Regions from separate parts of the Cupriavidus sp. OV096 genome, predicted to be linked through region 2. Evidence: predicted binding sites of a transcription regulator. Region 2 holds the regulator's gene; each other region holds the start of a gene.
The links. The regulator sigma-54, encoded in region 2, starts transcription at its own class of promoters, with help from an activator protein. The targets are predictions, from matches to a motif close to TGGCANGNAANCTGCTTT.
Positions count from the first base shown of each region.

Region 1 (7,593 bases), on a different contig from region 2:
TCCAGGTCGTGCGAGACCAGCAGCATGGTCGTGCCGGTCTGCATGAACACCTCCTGCAGCTTCTCCCGGATGAACAGCGTCATTTCGAAGTCGAGCGCGGAGAACGGTTCGTCGAGGAACAGCACCTCGGGCCGGGGCGCCAACGCCCGCATGATCGACGCCGTCTGCTGCTGCCCGCCAGACAGCTCGTACGGGTAGCGGTTCAGGTCGAACTTCACGTCGAAGGACGCCACCAGCTCCGCCATGCGCCGGTCCACCTCGGCCTTGCTGCGGCCCTCCAGCAGGAGCGGATAGGCGATGTTGTCGATGGTCCGCATCCACGGGAACATCGCCTCGCGGTAGTTCTGGAACACGTAGCCGATGCGCGTGTCCTTGAGCGACTTGCCGTCGAACAGGATCTCGCCCCGGTCGATCGGAATCAGCCCCGCGATCATGTTGATCAGCGTGCTCTTGCCGCAGCCGTTGGGGCCGAACACCGAGACGATCTTGCCTTTCGGGATGTCGAGGTCGAAGTTCTCGTACAGCGGCCAGCCGGCGAAATACTTGGTCAGCCCGCGGATGGTGATGTGGGTGCCCGGCGGCCCGGGGCGGAACGGCGGCACCGGCACGTCGGCGTGGCGGGCAGGGGACAGAACGGTGGTCATGGTTACCTTCCACTCCAATGGACGATGCGGCGTTCCAGCACGAGGAACGCGATGTTGAGCACGTAGCCGAGCGCGCCGGCCGCGAGGATGGCCGCGTACATGGTCTTGACGTTGAGCACCTGCTGGGCATCGATGATGGCGTGGCCGAGACCGTTCTCGGAGCCGATGAACATCTCCGCGACGATCACGATGACCAGCGCCATCGACACGGCGGAGCGCAGGCCGACAAAGCTCGGCTGCAGGCTCTCCCAGACCAGCACGTCCCGGAAGATGCGCCAGCGGGAGGCGCCCATCACGCGCGCCGCCATCACGCGCTGCTTGCGCGCGTTGATCACGCCATAGGCGCTGTTGAAGACCACGATCAGCAGGGCACCGAAGGCGGCGATGGCTATCTTGTTGATGTCGGACACGCCGAAGATCAGCAGGAACAGCGGAATCAGCGCGGAAGACGGCGTGGAGCGGAAGAAGTCGATCAGGAACTCCACGCTGCGGTAGGCCCGCTCATTGCTGCCGAGCAGCACGCCCAGCGGCATGCCAACCACCGCCGCAATGGCGAACGCCTGCAGCGTCCGCGCGACGGTGACGGCGAAGTCCGCCAGCAGCTCGCCGCCGGCCAGCCCGGTGGCCAGCGCCACCAGCGTATCGCCGGGGCTCGGCAGCAGGATCGGCTTGATCAGGCCGAAGCGGACCACCAGGTCCCAGATCAAGAACAGCACCAGCGGGCCGACCATCGGCAAGAGTCGGTCGCCGAGGGGCCGGCGTGGCGCGGCGTCGTGCGAGGCCGGGGGCGCCCAGGATTTGCCGGCGGGCGGGGCCGTGCCCGGCACGGCGCCGGTATCGGAGAGTTCGGACATGGTCGTCAGGCCTTGTAGAGCAGCGTGTTGACGTCCACCTTGCGCGAGAAGATGCCCTTTTCGGTGAACAGGTCGTAGAACTTCTGGAAGTGGGCGGCGTCGCTGGCCTTGAATTCGTCGAAGAACAGGTAGTCAGCCATCGGCACCTCGGCCGTCAGCGCGCCTTCGATGGCCGTATAGCCCTTGAGGAAGGGGCGCGCCTCGGTCGGGTTCTGGCGCACCAGCACCACGCCGCGCCGGTAGGCGGCGAGGTAGGCCTTGGCCACGTCCTTGTTCTTGCCGAGGAATTCCGTGGTCAGGCTGGCCGAGCCGCCATGCCACGGGGCCATCGGGTCGCCGAGGATGTAGCGCGCCACCACGCCGGCTTCCAGCGTGCGCGTGGTGCCGTTGAGCCGGCCGATGGTGCCGGTCGGCTCGAGCGAGTAGACCCCATCGATCTGGCCGGCGGCGAGCGCCGCCACGTGCTGGCCAATCGGCAGTTCCGTCACGCTGATCTTGCCGGCACCGGCACGCTCCAGCATGGTCTTGGCCAGCACCACGTTCTGCAGGCCCGGGCCGCATGCCACGCGCTTGCCCTTGAGTTCCGCCACGGTCTTGATCGGGCTGTCCTTGGCCACGAGGAACTCGTCGAGCACGAACTTGGCGTTGGTCGGGTTGGTGCAGAAGATCTTCAGCAGGCCGGGCTGGGCGATGTCACCGATGGCCAGCGCGGCCGAGGCGGTGCCATTGGCGCTGCCGTCGCAGCGGCCGGCCAGGATGGCCTCGATGACCTGCTGCGGGCTGGCGAACTTGATCGGCTCGACGTTCAGCCCGGCCTCCTTGAAATAGCCCTTTTCGACGGCGGCGAAGAAGGGCAGGCCCGAGGCGACCGGCCAGTAGCCGATGCGCAGCTTGGGCGTACCCTGCGCGCGGACGATGGCCGGCGCGGCCAGCACGGACAGCGCGGCGGCGCCGGCCTTCAGCGCGCGGCGGCGCGAGGGGGAGACGGTGGCGGGACGGGAGGTGGAGCGGGTCATGGCAGGTTCCTGTGCGTGAATGTTGAGGATTCGGAAGACGGTCAAGCGGCGGAGAGCGACGTGATATAGGCGCGCCAGCCGCCATGGGCGCTGACATCGGGCGCACCGTGCAGCGCATGGCCTTCGCAGACGAAGCCATGGACCCAGCGGCCATCGGCCAGCTCGAGGCTGCCCAGCGCGAGCGGGGCCGGCACCAGCGCCAGGAAGCTGCCGACGGCGGCGAGCGGCACCTGCCACACCTCCACCGCGATGGCGGCGCCGGCATCCTCCCCGGCGTCCACGCGGCGCAGGCCGGGCTTTGGCGGCGTGGTGCCGGGCAGCGCGTGCAGCCGATAGTGCGGCGCGGTGGTGGTGGCCTCGGCCAGCGTCGCACCGCGTTCGGTCAACTGACCGTTCAGCGGCATGCCAGAGAGATGGGCGCCCACCACGGCCAGCGGCAGATGAGTGGCGGGGGACGGGGCCAGCCCGGCAATGGACACCGGCGCGGGCAGCGGCTCGCCCGTCGCACCCAGCGTCAGCCCCGTGGCGTGGTGGAAGCGTTGCCCCAGGTCGGCGAGCTGCCAGTCGCTGCCGGCCTGGCCGATCAGCGTGATGCCGAACGGCAGCCCGTCCGGGCGCAGGCTAGCGGGCACGGACAGCGCGGCGTAGTCGAGCAGGTTGACGAAGTTCGTGTAGTGGCCGAGTTCGCGGTTGCGTACCACCGGATCGGCCAGCATGGCGGCGATGGTGCAATGCGTCGGCGCCGTGGGCACGCACAGCACGTCGATGTCCTGCCACATCGTGGCCGCGCGCTGGGCCAGGGCCTGGAGCGCGTGCTGGGCATCGAACACATCGGCGGCGCTGTAGCGGCTGCCGGCGGCCAGGATCGAACGCACCGGCTCGATGACCGCGCCCGGCGCGCGGTCGAAGAAGGGGCGCACGGCGGCGTAGCGCTCGGCGACCAGCGCGCTGTCATAGAGCAGCGCGGCGGCTTCGGCCAGCGGGGCATAGTCGATGGGCACCGCGCGACCGCCCAGCGCCTCCAGCGCGGCAACGGCGGCGTCGAAGGCCCGGCGGGCGAGGTCATCGCCGAAAAACTCCGGCTCGGCCGGCAGGCCAAAGCGGAACGCAGCCGGCAGCGGCGTGCGCGCCAGCGGCAGCGCGCGCGAGTACGGGTCCTGCGGGTCATGGCCGGCTGCGGCTTCCAGCACGCGCACCGCCATGGCCACCGTGCGCGCCAGGATCGACACGCAATCCACGCTCTGCGCGGCGGGGAACACGCCGTGGGCGGAGATCAGGCCCTTGCTCGGCTTCAGCCCGACGATGTTGTTGAGCCCGGCGGGCACCCGGCCGGAGCCGGCGGTGTCCGTGCCCAGCGCGAAGTCAACCTCACCGCTGGCCACCGCGTACGCCGAACCGGAACTCGACCCGCCGCTGACATAGGCCGGGTCGAACGCATTGGGCACGGCGCCGTAGGGCGAGCGCGTGCCATTCAGGCCGCAGGCGAACTGGTCCAGGTTGGTCTTGCCGGCCAACGCCGCGCCGGCGCCCAGCAGGCGCGCGATCACCGTGGCGTGGGCGTCCGGCACGTAGGCGAATTCGGGGCAGGCGGCGGTCGTCGGCACGCCAGCCACGTCGATATTGTCCTTGGCCGCAAAACGCAGGCCGGCCAGCGGGGCGTGCTCCGGGTGCGGGGCGACGACCGGGGTATCGAACCGCGCGATCCACGCCGCATCGGCCTCGCCGGGGGCGGCTGTCGTGGCCGCTGTGGTGGCCGAGGTAGAGGTACGCATGAGAGTCCTATCTGAAATCCAATCTTGGATACAAGATAGCAATCACCGTGCCAAAGGCACTTTTGGGCAGGGGGAAGCCCGGTCAGACGTGGAAAATGTCAATGAAATCAGTCGATTAGCCACGTGGCTGTTCACGCGTGACCGGGCTGCTGGGCGCCTTCGGCCTGCCACCCACACCCCGCCGCCCACCCGCAAGCCCCTGCGTGGTGCGCGCACGCACCAGTGTCGGGAGGTCTTCACTGACACGGCGCTACGGGGTCCGCCCGACAGCGCCCGCCCGCCGCGCCGCCTACTGTGAAAGTCTCGACCGGGATATATCGAATAGAGGAGCCAGCTTGTTCGCGACCTGGGCATTGGTCATTGGCGCGCTGCTGATCACGATGGGGTTGATCGACTCCATGGTGAAGCGCCTGCCCATGTCCCCGTCCGGCCTGTATCTATTAGTGGGGATGGCGCTGGGACCGGGCGGGGCCGGGCTGATCGTGCTCGATCTGACGGACCCGGGCCACGTGAGGGTACTGGAATGGATCACCGAGCTGGCCGTGCTCGTCGCTCTGTTCGGCGTGGGCTTGCGGCTGCGGGTGCAGATGACGTACCGCGTCTGGCGCCTGCCGGTGCGGCTGGCCACCGTGGCGATGCTGCTGACCATCGGCGGCGTCTGCGCCGTGGCGGTGGGCTGGCTGCAGGTGCCACTGGGCCTGGCGGTGCTGCTCGGGGCGATCCTGGCGCCCACGGACCCCGTGCTGGCCTCGGACGTGCAGATGGCCGATACCGAGGATCGCGACGTGGTGCGCTACAGCCTGACGGGTGAGGGCGGCCTGAACGATGGCGCGGCGTTCCCGTTCGTCATGCTCGGCCTTGGCTTGCTGGGTTTCCACGAACTGGGCGCGTGGGGCGGCCGCTGGATGGCGGTCGATCTGGTCTGGAGCACCCTCGGCGGGCTGGCAATCGGTGGGCTGCTGGGCTGGCTGGCGAGCAAGACCATCCTGGTCCTGCGGCTGCGCTTCCATGAGGCGGTGGGGCTGGAGAGTTTCCTCACGCTGGGCCTGATCGGCGTGTCCTACGGCGCCGCGCTGTTGCTGCACACCTACGGCTTCCTGGCCGTGTTCGCGGCGGGGCTGGCGATGCGGCAGGTGGAGCGCCGCGAGAATCCCGCCACCTCGCCGGCGGAGGTGCTGGGACCGCTGCATACGGCCGATGTCGAGACCACCTCCACGCACGAGCGCAAGGCCGCCGCCTACCTCACCCATACCGCCTCGGAGTTCTCGTTCAATATCGAACGGCTGGCCGAGCTGTGCGTCACCCTGCTGATCGGGGCGATGCTGACCCGGGAGGTCTTCCACGCCCAGTACGTGGTGCTGGCGCTGCTGCTGATCTGCCTGATCCGGCCGCTATCGGTCTATGCGTCCACCTTCGACCTGCCCATGGCGCGCGGCCAGCGGCGCCTGACCGCGTGGTTCGGCATTCGCGGCATCGGCTCGCTTTACTACCTGGCCTATGCCCTGACGCACACCGCCGGCGAGGAATGGAGCCCCTTCCTGATCCACGCCACGCTGTGCACCGTGGTGTTCTCCATCGTCCTGCACGGCCTGACGGCCACGCCGCTGATGGCCTTCCATCAACGGCTGGGGCGCTAGCCAGCACCCTTCAGCGTCATTCAGCGCCGCTGCGCCAGCCCGATGCCTGCGGCGATGGTGAGCAGCCCCACGCCGTGATACCAGTGGGGCGACTCGCCGAGCAGCAGCGTGGAGAGCAGGGCGGCGAACACCGGCGTCAGCGTGATGAAGAACACCGGCAACTGCGCGCCGGCCCGTGCGATGGCGCGGTCCCAGGCGAAGTAGGCCAGCAGCGAGGGAATCGTCGACACATAAAGCAGGATGCCCATCACCTTGCCGTTCCAGGGGATGGGCGTCGACAGCGTCATCAATTCCCACGCCGTGACGGGCACGCTGGCCACCACGCCGGTGACGATCTGCGCGAACAGCAGCACCGGCAGCGGCAGGTCCGGGCGATGCTTGCGCAGCAGCCAGGTATAGGCGCTCCAGGCGATGGTCGCCGCAAGCATGTATAGGTCGCCGGGCACGAAGTCGAGCTGCGCCAGCCGCCCCAACTCCCCGCGCACCAGCACGAAAGACACCCCCACCAGACACAGCAGCGCCCCCGCCACAGCCCACGGCCGCATGCGCTCCCCGAAGAACAGCGCGCCGATGATCAGCAGGAACAGCGGCGTGGAGGCGCCAATCAAGGTGACGTTGATCGGCGTCGAGGTGGTCAGCGCGAGGTACTGGAACGCGTTGTAGCTGGCAATCGACAGCACGCCCATCGCCGTCAGCAGCCCCGCATGCCGGCGCAGCGTGGCCCGATGTTCCACCACCCCGCGCCAGGCGTAGAGCCCCAACAAGGTCCCGGCCAGTACCCAGCGCACGAAATTCAGCGTGAGCGGCGGAAACGTACCGGCGGCCAGCCGCCCGACAATCGCGTTGCCCGCCCAGGCCAGTGGCGGGAAGGTGAGCAGGAACAGGGTGGTCCCGTCGAGGCGGCGGGTGGCGCTGGCATGCATGGGGGTGGGGAGGGCGTCGTGAGGATGCGGGATTATCCGCCATCACGGCGTGTGGCGCTGGCGCCCCCCGCAAGGCGCCCCTAAGGCGCCCCTAAGGCGCCCGCTGTACCCGATACACCTTGCCGCTCGTCGAAGACGTGCCGGCGTCGGCCAGTACGTAGAGTTCCTGCGCGGCATCGGTGCCGAAGGAGTAGACGCTGCCGCTGGCGGTGACCGGCCAGTCCACCCGCTCGGAAACGGCGCCGTCGCGGTACAGGAAGCTGGCCAGCTTGCCGGTGCACAGGTCGGTGTAGAAATAGCGGCCCTGGAGTTCGGGCAGGGCCGCGCCGCGATAGACGTAGCCGCCGACGATGGCGCAGCCGCCGGCGTCGTGGCTGTACTCGAACACGGGCGCGGTCAGGCCGGCGGGGTCGCACGCGGTGGCGCCGACGCAGGCGGTGCCTTCCAGACGATCCCATCCGTAGTTGAGGCCGCCGCTGGCGGTTGGCATGGCGTTGACTTCCTCGCGCTGGCCTTGGCCGACATCCGCGATATAGAGCAGGCCGTTCGCATCGAACGAGAACCGCCACGGGTTGCGCAGCCCGGTGGCCCAGATCTCGGGGCGTCCGCCCCCGCCGCCGGCGAACGGATTGCCGGCCGGCACGGTATAGCTGGCGCCGCTCACGTCGATGCGCAGGATCTTGCCCAGCAGCGTGCCGCTGTTCTGGGCGTTGTTGGCGGGGTCGTTGCTACCGCCGCCGTCGCCGG
Region 1 is NZ_FOWM01000013.1:130,968-138,560, forward strand. Features, by position in the region: gene BM115_RS23175 (ABC transporter ATP-binding protein) at 1-644, opposite strand, end outside; gene BM115_RS23180 (ABC transporter permease) at 647-1,498, opposite strand; gene BM115_RS23185 (ABC transporter substrate-binding protein) at 1,504-2,514, opposite strand; gene atzF (allophanate hydrolase) at 2,556-4,286, opposite strand; gene BM115_RS23195 (cation:proton antiporter) at 4,622-5,923, shown strand; gene BM115_RS23200 (DMT family transporter) at 5,944-6,846, opposite strand; gene BM115_RS23205 (PQQ-dependent sugar dehydrogenase) at 6,938-7,593, opposite strand, start outside.
Region 1: atzF (allophanate hydrolase) is a predicted target of sigma-54. The motif match lies at 4,322-4,339, and genes of this name have one in related genera.

Region 2 (7,593 bases):
GATCTCGTCGGGCGGCAGCAACTCCACCCGGGCCACGATCAGGCCGTCATCCCGTGTGGTGTGGGAAAGGACCTGGAAGCGTTGCCGGCCGCGCGCCTCGATCAGCAGCACGCCCAGTTGCTCCATATTGCAGTCGACGATGTCGGCCAGGCAGCCCACGTCTTCGGGCACAGTGGGCTGGTCCTGCTGCGCCACCTCGTTGCCACTCGCGATCAGGCAGACGCCGAACGGCGTGTGGTCGCGCATGCAGTTGCGCACCATGTCCACATAGCGCGCCTCGAACACGCGCAGCGGCAGGCGGCCATCGGGAAACAGTACCGTGTGGAGCGGAAACAGGGGCAGCGCGTCCAGATCAGGCGCGGGATGCGTCGAATGACCAGTGTCTGGTGGATGTGACGACATGCGATGCCGGTTCCGGTTCCACTGCCAGGGAGGGACGTTGGCGCGTCAGCCTGCCGGGGCAAGCTCGCGGTGTCTGACCAGCACATTACCATGTGCCCGGAAGTAGTTGGCAAGTCTTTCCGCGATAAACACCGAGCGGTGCTGGCCGCCCGTGCAGCCAATCGCCACGGTCAGATAGCTGCGGTTATCGGCGATGAAACTCGGCAGCCACTTCTCCACATAGGCGCGGATGTCCTCCGCCATCGCGAGCACCATCGGCTGGCTTTGCAGGAAGTCGATCACCGGCACGTCGCGGCCGGTGAGCGGGCGCAGCGCGAGGTCGTAGTAGGGGTTGGGCAGCGAGCGCACGTCGAAGACCATGTCCGCGTCACTTGGCACGCCATGCTTGAAGCCGAACGATTCGAATAGCAACGTGAGCTGCTGGCTCTCGCCCCGGATCAACTCCTTGATCCAGCTACGCAGCGTGTTGGTGCGGACGTTGCTGGTATCGATGCGGTGCGCCGATTCGGCCAGCGGGCTCAGCAGCTCGCGCTCCATCTCGATGGCTTCGATCAGCGAGGTATCGTGCGGTGCCGCATCGGCATTGGCGCTGCCCGGCAGGGCGGGTACCTCGGCCACGCGCCCGGACAACGGGTGGCGGCGGCGTGTTTCGGAGTAGCGCTGCACCAGCGCGTCGGTGTTGGCGGTCAGGAACAGCACCTGCACCTGATGGCCGGCGGCGGCCAGTTGGCGCACGGTGTCCGGCAGCCGCGCCAGCGACTCGCGGCTGCGAATGTCGGTGGCCACGCCCAGGTGGGTATAGCCCTGCTCGGCCAGGTAGCTGGTCAGCTCGGGCAGGAATTGTGCCGGGAGGTTGTCGACGCAGTAGTAGCCTGCATCTTCCAGGACATTGAGGGCGACAGACTTGCCGGAGCCGGAGATTCCGGTGATGAGGAGGATCCGCATAGCCCTGCAAGGATAGCACCGGGTGATGGCTGCGTCATGACACCCGGCGCACAAAAAGTGACGATCAGGCCGCCGGCTTGGACAGGCAATCGCTCATGAACTTCTTGTAGTCGTCGCCCTTCTTGCCCTTGCCCTGCTTGCTGCAGGCGGTCATCTTGTCCTGCTGGGTCTTGGGTTCGGCGGCGGCGGCGGGCTTGTTGGAGAGGCAGTCGCTCATGAACTTGTTGCGCTCGTCGCCCTTCTTGCCGGTGGCCTGGGCGTTGCAGGCCTTCATCTTGTCCTGTTGGGCGTTGGGGGCCTTGGCGCCAGAGGCGGCGGGGGCCGAGGCACTCTGGGCAAACGCGCCCGTGGCCAGCAGCGGGGTCACCAGCAAACACATCGCGATCAGCTTCTTCATGCTTCTCTCCTTGGCTGTGGAAACACTACGAATGGGTCCGATCCATTGGCTCGATGCCCATTACAGCACAAACGATGGAGAGCCGTGGCGCGTTGACGCGCCACCGCATCAGAGCAGGCGGCCCTGGCCGCGCGAGACCACGTCCGCCTGCATGGCGGCGCGCTGACGGTCCATGAAGTCGCGCAAGGTGTCGATGCCGCGCAGGCGCAGTATCGTATTGCGCACCGCAGCCTCGACCAGCACGGCCAGGTTGCGGCCGGCTGCCACCTGGATCTTCACCATGTGGATTGGCAGGCCCAGGACATCGAGGTATTGCGAGTCAAGCGGCAGGCGCTCGAACTCGCCGTCGTTGCGGCGCACGAGCTGCACCACGAGCTTGAGCTTCATCTTCCGGCGCACGGCCGTCTCGCCGAAGATCGTCTTGATGTCGAGCAGGCCCAGGCCGCGCACTTCCAGCAGGTTCTGCAGCAGCGGCGGGCAGCGGCCCTCGATGAAGTCGGGTCCGAGTCGCACAAAATCCACCGCATCGTCGGCCACGAGACCGTGGCCGCGCGAGATCAGTTCCAGGCCCAGTTCGCTCTTGCCCAGGCCGGACTCGCCCATGATCAGCACGCCCATGCCGAGGATGTCGAGGAACACGCCGTGCATCGTCACGCGCGGGGCGGAGATGCGCGACAGGTAGAGCCGCAGATGGTCGATCACAGCCGCCGACGACACCGGCGTGGTGAACAGCGGCGTGGACGAGCGCGTGCAGCGCAGCTCCAGGTCTGGCGGCGGCTCCATGCCATCCGCCACGACGAGGAACGGCGGCTCGAGCAGGATCAGCTCGCCCATCTGGCGCTTGCGCGGCTCGTCGTCGAGGCGCTGGTAGTAGAGGATTTCCGGCTTGCCGAGCACCTGGATCCGGTTCGGGTGGATCAGGTTCAAGTGGCCGACGAGGTCCGCCGCCGAGGTGGCTTCGCGGGCGAATTCCACGTCGAAGGCCCGGTCGGCCCCTTCCAGGCCAGCGACCCACGAGAGCTTGATATCGGCTGCGTTGTCGTCGAAGATCGACTGCGAGGTGACGCCGGTGAGTTCCATGCGCGTATGACTTTCGGGGGCGGACAGGCCGTTTCAGGCGGCCGTTGGGGCGGGAGTCAGGGGTGCCACTGCGTCAGCAGATCATGCACCGCTTCCGACGTGGGCAGTGTGGCGAGGCCCTCGCGCATCTCGCGGTCCGAGAGCAGTTGGGCGATTTCCGACAGGATTTCCAGATGTTGTTGCGTGGCCTGTTCCGGCACGAGCAGGAAGATCAACAGCGACACCGGCTTGCCGTCCGGCGATTCGAACGGAATGGGCTCGGCCAGGCGCATGAAGCCGGCCAGCGGCTGCTTGAGACCCTTGATGCGGCCATGCGGAATGGCCACGCCGGCACCCAGACCCGTGGAACCCAGCGATTCGCGCGCGAACAGGTTATCGGTCACGGTAGCACGCGCCACGCCATGGTTGTTCTCGAACAGGAGCCCGGCTTGCTCGAACACCCGCTTCTTGCTGGTGACGGTGACGTCGAGATGGATGTTGCCGGGTGGCAGCAATTTGGCCAAACGATTCATGGGCGATGCGCGAGAAGTCAGGTTAGCGGGCCGGGGCGCGAAGGCCGTCCCGCCGGATTCGGGGCGAAACTTGGGTACCGAGATCTTGTCTGGGACGCCCGCATTGGAGCGTCCGGCCATTATAGAGCAGGGCTCCACCGCGATTTTGCGATGCAGCGCCGGGGTCGCGGCGGTGCCACGACGTGCCGGCCGGCTTGCCCACCCGGGGTGTCCCGGGGCCGTCCTGTCGTTATTTGTATGGCGGAGCATACACCGAGGCGGGCGGCTTGCGAACACTTGTTCCCATTTTGACCGCTCCCGGGGGCCCCGGGTCGCCCTCCGGCGTGGCAATAAGGTAACGAAACATTCCAGGTGCCCGCACCGTCACCGCCATGGCGCGCGCCCATCAAAAAAGCCGCGCTGATTGCGCGGCTTGAGCTCTTCTTTTCAGTCCTCTGCAGGGTCGGCAACCGCTCTGTTTTCGGTTGCCTGCAGGTGTCTACTGCTGCGTCAGTTGCTGGGCGGCCATCTGGTACTTCACCGCCTCGCGATCGTGGCCCTGTACGCGGTCCTTGTAGCGGATGACCTGGCGGTCGAGCTTGTCGACCAGACAGTCGATCGCCGCATACAGATCTTCATGATGCGCTTCGACGAAGATGTCCTTCCCCTTCAGATGCAGATTGATTTCCGCGTACTGGCGCCGGTCCTTCTCCTTGTGGTTGTCCACCGATAGCAGCACGCTCACGCCGATGACCTGATCGAAATGCCTGACAATTCGCTCCAGTTTCGTTTCCACATACTCACGCAGCGGGGGCGTGATGTCGAGGTGGTGTCCACTGATCTTGAAGTTCATAGCGCTTCTCCTTCTGAAAGAGCCGCACCAGGCAGGCGGTTGCGGCTCGGCTACAAAGTCTTGCGGAGATTGACTGCGGGGATCTTGAGCGCTTCGCGGTATTTCGCCACCGTGCGGCGTGCGACCACGAAGCCTTGCTCACCCAGCAGTTCGGCGATCCGGCTGTCGGAAAGAGGATTCCTGGGGTCTTCGGCTCCTATCAGTTGCTTGATCAGCGCGCGGATTGCCGTGGAGGAGGCCGCGCCGCCAGTCTCCGTAGAGACGTGGCTCCCAAAGAAGTACTTCAACTCGAAAGTACCCATGGGCGTGGCCATGTACTTATTCGTGGTGACCCGGGAAATGGTCGACTCATGTAAACCGAGTGTATCGGCTATTTCCCGCAAAACCAAGGGGCGCATCGCGATTTCGCCATGCGTGAAAAAGTTCTTTTGACGTTCCACAATTGCCTGCGAAACACGCAGGATCGTATCGAATCGTTGCTGGATGTTCTTGATAAGCCACCGCGCCTCCTGAAGCTTCTGCTGCAGGCCTGCCGTCCCCGTTTCGCCCTTCGCGCCGCGCAGGATCTGCGCATACATGTCGTTGATGCGCAGCCGTGGCATGACATCCGGATTGAGCGCCGCGATCCACCCGCTGCCGCTCTTGCGCACGAACACGTCGGGCACCACGAAGTCGGCCTCGGGACGGTTGAACGCGTGCCCCGGATACGGCGCCAGCGAGCGAATCAGTTCGTGTGCCGCCTTCAGTGCTATTTCGTCCACCTGGAGCGCTTTCTTTAGCCGCGTGTAGTCGCGCACGGCCAGCAGTTCCAGATGATGATTGACGATGGTCAGCGCCAGCTCACGATGCGAGTGCTTCAGGCGACGCAATTGCAGGCTGAGGCACTCCGCGGCATTGCGCGCGCCCACGCCGGGCGGGTCGAAGCTCTGCAGCAGGGTCAGGATCGCGTGGACTTCGTCGATCTCGAATTCGAGTTCCTCGGGCAGTTCGGTGCAGATTTCCTCGAGCGAGGCGCTCAGGTAGCCGTCATCGTCGAGCGATTCGATCAGGAAGATGGCCAGGCCCTTGTCGCGCACCGAGATCTTCAGCGGGGCCAACTGCCCCATCAGGTGCTCGCGCAGCGTGGGTTCGGCATCGCGCAGTTGCATCGGCGACTTTTCGTCCTCGTCGCCCTGGGGGCGGCGGGCGAAGTCGTCGAGGCTCCAGTCGCTGCCGTAGTCCTCGCTGCCGTTGTCGTTGTAGTTGTCGTCCTCACCGCCGGACGCGCCATCGGTGCGCGCGTCGCCGTTGGGCTGAGGCTCGGAGGAGGCCGGCGCGGGGGCGCTCTGGAGGTTGACCGAGCCATCGGCGGCTACCCGCAACGGGCTTTCGATCCAGTCGTTTTCGCGTTCGAGCAGGGGATTTTCGGTCAGCGCCTGTTCCACTTCCTGCTGGAGTTCAAGCGTCGAGAGCTGCAACAATCGAATCGACTGTTGCAGCTGCGGGGTCAATGCCAGATGTTGCGAGAGACGAAGCTGAAGCGACGGTTTCATGCGACCTATTCTATGCGCATCCTTCCGACTATGGAACGGAAATTGCTATCGCCTATCGCTCTGACTTCCTGATCGACCCCGGCTGTCGCCGTGGAGGCCGGGAGAAGCGCGGCCGCACGCGGCGGCCGATGGGTCACATGCGGAAATTTTCGCCCAGGTACACGCGTCGCACGGACTCGTTGGCGATGATTTCCTCAGGCTGGCCGGCGGCCAGCACCGTGCCTTCGCTGATGATGTAGGCGTGGTCGCAGATGCCGAGCGTCTCGCGCACGTTGTGGTCGGTGATCAGCACGCCGATGTTGCGCGCCTTCAGGAAGCTCACGATGCGCTGGATTTCGCCCACGGCGATGGGGTCCACGCCGGCGAACGGCTCGTCCAGCAGGATGAAGCGCGGCGCGGAGGCCAGCGCCCGGGCAATTTCCACGCGGCGGCGCTCGCCGCCGGAGAGCGACAGCGCCGGGTTGTTGCGCAGATGGGCGATCTGCAGGTCATCCAGCAGCGAATCCAGGCGGCGTTCGATCTCGGCCTTCGGCAGCGGCTTGCCCTTCTCCAATTGCAACTCGAGCACGGCGCGGATGTTTTCCTCGACGTTGAGCTTGCGGAAGACCGAGGCCTCCTGCGGCAGGTAGGACAGGCCCATGCGGGCGCGCTCGTGGATCGGCAGGCCGCTGATGTGCTGGTCGTCCAGCACGATGTCGCCCTCATCCAGTGCCACCAGGCCCACGATCATGTAGAACGACGTGGTCTTGCCGGCGCCGTTCGGACCGAGCAGGCCGACCACCTCGCCGCTCTTCACGTCCAGCGAGACGTCCTTGACCACGGTGCGCGAACCGTAGCGCTTCTTCAGGTGGCGCACGACCAGCGTGCTGCTGTCGGTACGGGCGGCCGACGGGGCTGCGGAGGCGTTCGGGGCGAGCGTGGCGGAGTCGTTCATCAGGTCAATGCATGCGTGACGCGGCGGGCGCGTCCGGGGTTCAGGGCTTGCCGGGCGCGGGCGCCGGCTTCAGTTCCAGCGGCGGCGGCGCGGCGGCGCCGCTGGCCGGGTCCGCGCGCGGCGAGAGCACGGCGCGCACGCGGCCGGACGGGTTGCCGGTGGAGGTGTTGTTGTCGCCGCCGGCAGCCGTGTAGTACTCGTTGCGGCTGTCGTAGGTGATCACGGCGCCGCGGATCTCGTCGACGGTCTTCGCGCCGGCGATGCGCGCCGCGCGGGCATGACCGATCAGCTTCGACATTTCCTGCTTGCCGTCGTACTCGATGCGGTCGCCCCAGCCGTCGATGTATTCGTCCACGCCGTCGCGCTTCTGGCGGATATACGCCTGGCGGCCCGGATTGGCCGTGGCCACCGCGTACTGGTAGCCCTCGGGGTCGGTGCGGATCTGCGCGGCGTCCGACTTCAGCACCATCGTGCCCTTGGTCAGCACGACGTTGCCGGTCAGCGTGTAGATCTGCTTCACGTCGTCATAGCTGGCGTTGTTGGCCTCCAGCACCAGCGGCTTGTCCTTGTCGGCACGCTCCGCCAGGGCCGGCTGGGCCAGGGTCGCGCCGAGCGCGGCGATTGCCACCGCCAGGGCGGGCACGATGCGGCGACAGGACAACGTCGTCAGGGATGGGGTCATGTTGGTCAGCTGAGAGAATGACGGGCGATCCGTTGCCGGCGCCTGGCGTGCTTGTTGTTGTGCTTACTGCGTGGTCCGGGCCTGCCCCGACGGCGGATTCATGACGATGGTGCCGCGTACGTTGCCGAGCAATTGTACTTCGCGCGTGACATTGTTGAAGACCAGTCCGTTGGCCGTCATCACCGACGGGCCGCGCGTGAGTTGTACCGCTTTATCGGTCTTGACGATGTCGTCATTGACCAGCAACTGGAAATATTGCGATGCAGCGGTCATGCGC
Region 2 is NZ_FOWM01000002.1:466,810-474,402, forward strand. Features, by position in the region: gene BM115_RS06155 (LON peptidase substrate-binding domain-containing protein) at 1-402, opposite strand, end outside; gene rapZ (RNase adapter RapZ) at 448-1,347, opposite strand; gene BM115_RS06165 (PsiF family protein) at 1,412-1,744, opposite strand; gene hprK (HPr(Ser) kinase/phosphatase) at 1,853-2,824, opposite strand; gene BM115_RS06175 (PTS sugar transporter subunit IIA) at 2,881-3,336, opposite strand; gene hpf (ribosome hibernation-promoting factor, HPF/YfiA family) at 3,815-4,168, opposite strand; gene BM115_RS06185 (RNA polymerase factor sigma-54) at 4,219-5,700, opposite strand; gene lptB (LPS export ABC transporter ATP-binding protein) at 5,834-6,634, opposite strand; gene lptA (lipopolysaccharide transport periplasmic protein LptA) at 6,675-7,316, opposite strand; gene lptC (LPS export ABC transporter periplasmic protein LptC) at 7,380-7,593, opposite strand, start outside.

Region 3 (7,593 bases), on a different contig from region 2:
AACGCCACCGGCACCGATGCCCCACGCATGACAGGGTCATCCTCAGCCGGGCCCTCTCACCGGAGACGCCCCGTGAAAACCCTGATCGAGCATCTGTCGCATTACGCGGCCTATCACCGCGATCGCCGCAACATCGTCACCCATTTCGTCGGCATCCCGATGATCGTGCTGGCCGTGACCACGCTGCTCGGCCGGCCCGCCATGCCGCTCGGCGAGGGGGCGGCGTTCCTCACCCCGGCCATGGTCGTCTACGCGCTCTCGTGCCTGTTCTACCTGCGGCTGTCGTTCGCCTTCGGCCTCGCCATGGCGGTCATTCTGGCCGTATTCCTATGGGTTGGGGCATGGATTGCCGCGCTGCCGACGGCGGCCTGGCTCGCTTCCGGCATCGGCCTGTTCGTGGTGGGATGGATCATCCAGTTCGTCGGGCACTACTACGAGGGGCGCAAGCCGGCGTTCGTCGATGACCTCGTCGGGCTGCTGATCGGCCCGCTCTTCCTGGTGGCGGAGACCGCGTTCGCGATGGGCCTTGCCCGCGAAACGCACGACGCAATGGCCGCGCACGTGCACTGATCGGGTCAGATTCCAGATCTTCGGGCACACGCCGCGCACGCCAAAGTGGGGGGACGTACCCCCTTTACGCGTGCGCAAGGCCCGCTCGCGAGCCCGTTGCTGACGCAAAGCAGCGACAAAACCCGGGGTTTTCACTGGGTTTGACGTGCCTCATGTACGAAAACCCCTTGACTTGCGGTACTTTCCGCTATGATTCAGTGCGTACCGGCACCCGTGATTCGCAACGTGCCACTGCGGTGAGACGCAGCGATACGCGGCGATACGCCGGGACACATTCTTCAACTCACGTATATCGATATGGCGACCAAAGCGAAACCGACCACGAAGACTGCAACCAAGCCCGCTGCCAAGAAGGCACCGGCAACCAAGGCACCCGTGAAGGCTGCCGCCAAGAAGGCCGCTCCGGCCAAGAAGGCTGCTCCCGCCGCTGCTCCGGCCCCGAAGCCGCTGAAGGACACCTTCAACAAGTCGAGCCTGGTCGCTCACCTGGTAGCTCAGACCCAGCTGGAAGCCAAGGCCGTGAAGTCGGTGCTGGCCCATCTGGAAAACACCATCGTCAGCGCGCTGAACAAGAAGGGCGCCGGCGAATTCACGCTGCCGGGCCTGCTGAAGGTGACCGCACAGCAAGTGCCGGCCAAGAAGAAGCGCTTTGGCAAGGACCCGTTCACGGGTGAAGAGCGTTGGTTCCCGGCCAAGCCGGCCAGCGTCAAGGTCAAGGTCCGTCCGCTGAAGAAGCTGAAGGACGCCGCGGCCTGATCGCCACGCATCTTTGGTAGTCCTGAAAACCCCACCCGCTCCGGCGCGTGGGGTTTTTTGTTGCCCGGATGCCCGGGCGGCGAGGGCGGCGAGGGCGGGTCAGTACGCCTTGAAATTGGCTGCCACGCGCTGGCGCAGGAAATCGCCCGCCGAGATGGCTGGGTACAGCCGCGCAGGGCCCTCGATCGTCGCCTCGCGGTTGGCCTGGCAGAAGAACGCCAGGCTGTAGCGCGGGCCCATGTACTCGCCCGGCGCGGGGTTGCGCACGCGGTGGAAGTTGGAAGGCAGGCGGTCATCGCTCCAGCGCATCAGCATGTCCCCGATATTGCACGTGATGACGTCCTCGTCCGGGGCGATGGGCGTCCACGCCTGCGCCTCCATCTCCTTGCCCGGACAGACCTGCAGGCCGCCCTGGCCCTGGCGCTGGAACAGCAGCGTCAGGCAGTCGAAATCCGTATGGGCACCGGCACGCCAGAGTTCGAGTTTGTCCTGCGCCTCGGGCGGAATCGCGTAGTAGTGCAGCAGCCGCAGCGTGCTCTGGTAGTCCGGCGCGGCCGGGTCGTGGGCGCGCGTGAAGAATTCCGGATCGAAGCCGAGCTTGTCGGCGAAGCAGGACAGGAGCTTCATGCCCACCTCCCAGCACTGGCGCTCGAAGGCCAGCATGGTGGCCTGGAAGCCGGCCAGCTCCGCCTCGCTGGGCCACAGCGGCGCCATGTGGGGGCGGGTGATCTGGTAGGACTCCTTCTGGTCCGGCGTGCCCGTGGACGGCCGTACCTGCGCGCGGGACTCCCAGCCGGCGTTGTTGGCCTTCTGCAGCGGATACAGGCCCTTCACGGCCTCCGGCAGCGCGAAGAAGCGTTCGGTCATGGCGAAGGCTTCGCGCACGGCGGCGAGGTCGATGCCGTGGTTCGCCACCTGGAAGAAGCCGACGTCCACGGCCGCATGCCAGAGTTCGTCGGCGATCTCGGCCTTGCGGCGGGGGTAGTCGGAGAGGTCGATGCGGCGGATCTCGCGCGCGCTGGTCTCGTGGCCTTGCGCGCCCATGCGGGATTCGCGGGCCAGTTCGTGGAGGGAGGCGGTGTCGGTCATGATCGTTCCGGAGTCAGGAAAGGTTGGGTGCGGCCCTGCCTTTCGCGCGATGACTGCCGGGGGATCTGACCTGCGGACGATCTCTTGAGCCCCGGTGCCAGTCGCGCAAGGGCGGGGCACGGACGTCAAGAGCAATTTCCTGCCGCGCACCGGGGGTGGGCGGTTGAACGCTTCTACTCTTCGGGGGGTGAGATTGCAGGTTTCGGGCCAGCCGGCACGACCCGGTTTTGACCCAGTTCCGGGCCGATTTGCGCCGGGGTGGCGCACGCCATGCCGCAGGATGGTGCGGCGCGCCCAAAAAAAACGCCGGCGCAAAGGCCGGCGTTCAGTTCTTTCCTCCCGCAGCGGGGAGGGCACCACATGACCGCTTACTGCGGTCCCAGCTTGCGGATCAGGGCGTCCAGCTTGCCCAGTTCCTCTTCGTTCAGGTCCGTCAGCGGTGCGCGCACCGGGCCGGCATCGTGGCCAACCAGCTTGGCGCCGGCCTTGACGATCGACACCGCGTAGCCGTGCTTGCGGTTACGGATGTCCAGGTACGGCAGGAAGAAGTCGTCGATCAGGCGACCCACGGTAGCGTGGTCGTCCGCCGCGATGGCGCGGTAGAAGTCCATCGCCGTCTTCGGGATGAAGTTGAACACGGCCGACGAGTACACCGGCACGCCCAGCGCCTTGTAGGCAGCGGCGTAGACCTCGGCGGTGGGCAGGCCGCCCAGGTAGGCCAGGCGGTCGCCGAGCTTGCGGCGCACGCGCACCATTGCCTCGATCTCGCCCACGCCGTCCTTGAAGCCGATCAGGTTCGGGCAGCGGTCGACCACGCGTTCCAGCAGGTCGGCGCCGATGCGCGAGTTGGCGCGGTTGTAGACGATCACGCCGCACTTGGTGGCCTTGCAGACCTCTTCAATGTGGTTGGCGATGCCTTCTTCGCTGGCTTCGGTCAGGTAATGCGGCATCAGCAGGATGCCGTGCGCGCCCAGGCGCTCGGCTTCCTTGGCGTATTCGATGGCCACGCGGGTCGGGCCGCCGGCGCCGGCCAGGATGGGTACCTTGCCACGGCAGGTTTCCACCGCGGTGCGGATCACGTTCGAATAGTCCTGCTGCGTCAGCGAGAAGAACTCGCCCGTGCCGCCGGCTGCGAACAGGGCCGAGGCGCCGTACGGGGCCAGCCATTCCAGGCGTTCGATATAGGTCGACGGGCGGAAATTGCCCTGTTCGTCAAAGTCGGTCACGGGGAACGAAAGCAGGCCGTCCGAAATAATCTGCTTGAGTTCTTGCGGTGTAGTCATGTCGCTCATCCTGATCGCCACATGGCGAAAATGGTGTGGTTTGTTAATGGGGCAAGGCCCGTTCGATGACCTCGCACCCAACTGCTGAGTGGATTCGAGATAAGTCATCGTACAACTAACAACTTGACGGTGCAAGGGCTAAGGGCACGACCGAGGGAAAACCCCGGCATTTTTGCCCGCACCGGGGGTGGGCAGACGAGGGGGGCGTCACATCGCCCAGACCGGCCGATCGCCCGCCAGGCCGCAAGCAGATTGAAAGGAAGGCCATCGGGCCCGATGCCCGAAAGCAGGGCGATTTGCACCGTTCAGGGTAAACGCGCACTGTGTCTGACGGAACCGCGTCCCTATAATCGCAGTCGTACGACGACATATCACAAGCCGGTTCCCACGCATTCTGCACCCGGTCCCCGGCTGTGAGGAGACCCCGATGAACGCAAGCCCCACTTCCAGCACCGCCGCCGCGACTTCTGTCGAAGGCGCGCGCCGCACCAACGTCCGCTACTGGATTCTCCTGCTCATCTTCATTGTGACCACGGTCAACTACGCCGACCGGGCCACGCTGTCGATCACCGGCCCCGCGATGCGCGAGGAGTTCGGCTTCAGCGCCGTGCAGATGGGCTATATCTTCTCCGCCTTCAGCTGGGCCTATGTGATGGCGCAGATTCCAGGCGGCTGGCTGCTCGACCGCTTCGGCGCACGCCGCATCTACGCGGCCAGCATCTTCGTCTGGTCGTTCTTCACGCTGCTGCAGGGCTGGCTGGGCGTGTTCGCCACCATCGGCTCGGTCATGACCGTACTGTTCGCGCTGCGCTTTGCCGTGGGCCTGGCCGAATCGCCGGCTTTCCCGGCCAACGCCAAGGTGGTCGCCAGCTGGTTCCCCACCGCCGAGCGTGGCACGGCATCGGCCATCTTCAACGCCGCCCAGTACTTCGCCGCCGTGGTCTTCACGCCGCTGATGGCCTGGGTCGTCCATAGCTGGGGCTGGCACCACGTCTACCTGTGGATGGGCCTGATGGGCATGGCGCTGGCGCTGGTATGGCTCAAGATCATGCGCAGCCCAGCCACGCACCCGGCCGTGAACCGCGCCGAACTCGACTATATCGAGCAGGGCGGCGGGCTGATCCATATGAACGAAGGCGCCGGCCAGGCCAAGGAAAAGGCACCGGCGGGCTGGTTCTACGCCAAGCAACTGCTCTCCAACCGCATGCTGGCTGGCGTGTACCTCGGCCAGTACTGCATCAACGTGCTGACGTACTTCTTCCTGACGTGGTTCCCGGTGTACCTGGTGCAGGCGCGCGGCATGTCGATCCTGAAGGCGGGCTTCGTGGCCTCGCTGCCGGCTATCTGCGGCTTCCTGGGCGGGGTGCTGGGCGGGGTGATCTCCGACAGCCTGCTGCGCAAGGGCTACTCGCTGACCTTCGCGCGCAAGCTGCCCATCGTGGTCGGCATGCTGCTGTCCGTGTCGATGATTGCCTGCAACTACGTGGATGCCGAGTGGCTGGTGGTCGGCATCATGGCGCTGGCCTTCTTCGGCAAGGGCATTGGCGCGCTGGGCTGGGCTGTGGTGGCCGATACGGCGCCCAAGGAGGTCATGGGCCTCGCCGGCAGCATTTTCAACACCTTTGGCAATATCGCCGGCATCGTGACGCCGATCGTGATCGGCTATATCCTCAGCGTCACGGGCTCGTTCAACGGCGCGCTGGTTTTCGTGGGCATCAACGCCCTGGTCACCGTGGTGAGCTACCTGGTGATCGTGAAGGACATCCGGCGCGTGGAACTGAAGCACGCCTGATATAGAGAGAAGACAAGGACCCCCCAACATGTCTGAACTGGATTCCCCGGTGGCCGCCCAGGCCGTGGCTGCCGACCCCAAGCCGCTGTACATCCGCATCCACGCCGACGACAACGTGGCCATCATCGCCAATGACGGCGGCCTGCCCGCCGGCACGGTGTTCCCGTGCGGCCTGACGCTCGTGGAACGCGTGCCGCAGGGCCACAAGGTGGCGCTGGTGGACCTGAAGCAGGACGACGCGGTCATGCGCTACAACGTGGTGATCGGCTACGCGCTGAAAGACCTGCCGCGCGGCAGCTGGATCAACGAGCGCGTGCTGCGCATGCCCGAGCCGCCGGGCCTGACCGACCTGCCGATCGGCACGCGCGTGCCGGCGCCGCTGCCGCCGCTGGAAGGCTATACCTTCGAAGGCTTCCGCAACCCGGACGGCTCCGTGGGCACCCGCAACATCCTGGCGATTACCACCACGGTGCAGTGCGTGTCCGGCGTGGTCGAGCACGCGGTGCGCCGCATCAAGGCCGAACTGCTGCCGCGCTACCCCAATGTCGACGACGTGATCGGCCTGGAGCACACCTATGGCTGCGGCGTGGCGATCGACGCCCCCGATGCCATCGTGCCCATCCGCACGCTGCGCAACATCGCCCTGAACCCCAACTTCGGCGGCCGCGCGATGATGGTGAGCCTGGGCTGCGAGAAGCTCCAGCCGGAACGCCTGATGCCGCCCGGCACGATCCCCATCCAGACCGGCGCCGGCGAGGTGCAGGTGGGCGTGGTCTGTCTGCAGGATGACCAGCACGTGGGCTTCGGGTCGATGATCGACTCGATCATGACCATGGCCGAATCGCACCTCGAAGTGCTGAACGCGCGCCAGCGCGAGACCTGCCCGGTCTCCGAACTGGTGGTGGGCGTGCAGTGCGGCGGCAGCGACGCCTTCTCGGGCGTGACCGCCAACCCCGCCGTGGGCTACGCCACGGACCTGCTGGTGCGTGCCGGCGCCGCCGTGATGTTCTCGGAAGTGACCGAGGTGCGCGACGGCATCGCCCAGCTCACCGCGCGGGCCGCCACCCCGGAAGTGGCCGAGGCCATGATCCGCGAGATGGACTGGTACGACCGCTACCTGGACCGTGGCCGCGTGGACCGCAGCGCCAACACCTCGCCCGGCAACAAGAAGGGCGGGCTGTCGAACATCGTGGAAAAGGCGATGGGGTCCATCGTCAAGTCGGGCAGCTCGGCCATCTCCGGCGTGCTGTCACCGGGCGAGAAGCTCAAGCAGAAGGGCCTGATCTACGCCGCCACGCCGGCCAGCGACTTTATCTGCGGCACGCTGCAACTGGCCGCCGGCATGAACCTGCACGTGTTCACCACTGGCCGGGGCACGCCGTATGGCCTGGCCGAGGTGCCGGTGATCAAGGTGGCCACCCGCAACGACCTGGCGCGCCGCTGGCACGACCTGATGGACATCAACGCGGGCCGCATCGCCACCGGCGAGGCCACCATCGAGGATGTAGGCTGGGAGTTGTTCAACCTGATGCTGGACGTGGCCAGCGGGCGCAAGAAGACCTGGGCCGAGCACCACAAGCTCTACAACTCGCTCGCGCTGTTCAACCCGGCGCCGGTGACCTGAGTCACTGGCTGGGCAGGGAAGAGAAGGGGCCGCCGTCGCGCGGTCCCTTTTTTTTGCCGATGCGCTGCGCCCGGGGCGAAGCCCGCTTCGCCGCACCCCCATCCCCATCCCCCGGATCACGAATCCGCCTTCGCACTGCCCACGCGCCCGCGTGAGGCAATCCCCTGCAATATCAACGACTTGCCGACGCACACCCGCCTGGCACGCCTGCTGCAATAGGGTTTGACGAGCGAGACGTCCTATCTCGCCAACCCTGAGCGGAAAGGAGTCGCAAATGCACGATATCGGAAGTTCCAGGCCCGGTGGCTGGGGTGCCGGCTACAACGAGTTTGAACAAGGGTTCTCCTCCGAAATGGCCGGCGAATTCGGCCAGGAGCTGGAGAACGAGTTTGCCAACGAGTTCGGGAACGAGTTCGAGCAGGGCGAGGCGTCCTTCGGCAACGAATTCGAGAATGAGTTCGAGAACGAGATCTCCGGCG
Region 3 is NZ_FOWM01000007.1:175,929-183,521, reverse strand. Features, by position in the region: gene BM115_RS17585 (Mpo1 family 2-hydroxy fatty acid dioxygenase) at 73-570, shown strand; gene BM115_RS17580 (HU family DNA-binding protein) at 868-1,326, shown strand; gene BM115_RS17575 (isopenicillin N synthase family dioxygenase) at 1,426-2,415, opposite strand; gene kdgD (5-dehydro-4-deoxyglucarate dehydratase) at 2,784-3,698, opposite strand; gene BM115_RS17565 (MFS transporter) at 4,126-5,490, shown strand; gene garD (galactarate dehydratase) at 5,519-7,114, shown strand; gene BM115_RS17555 (hypothetical protein) at 7,389-7,593, shown strand, end outside.
Region 3: BM115_RS17575 (isopenicillin N synthase family dioxygenase) is a predicted target of sigma-54. The motif match lies at 2,608-2,625, and genes of this name have one in related genera.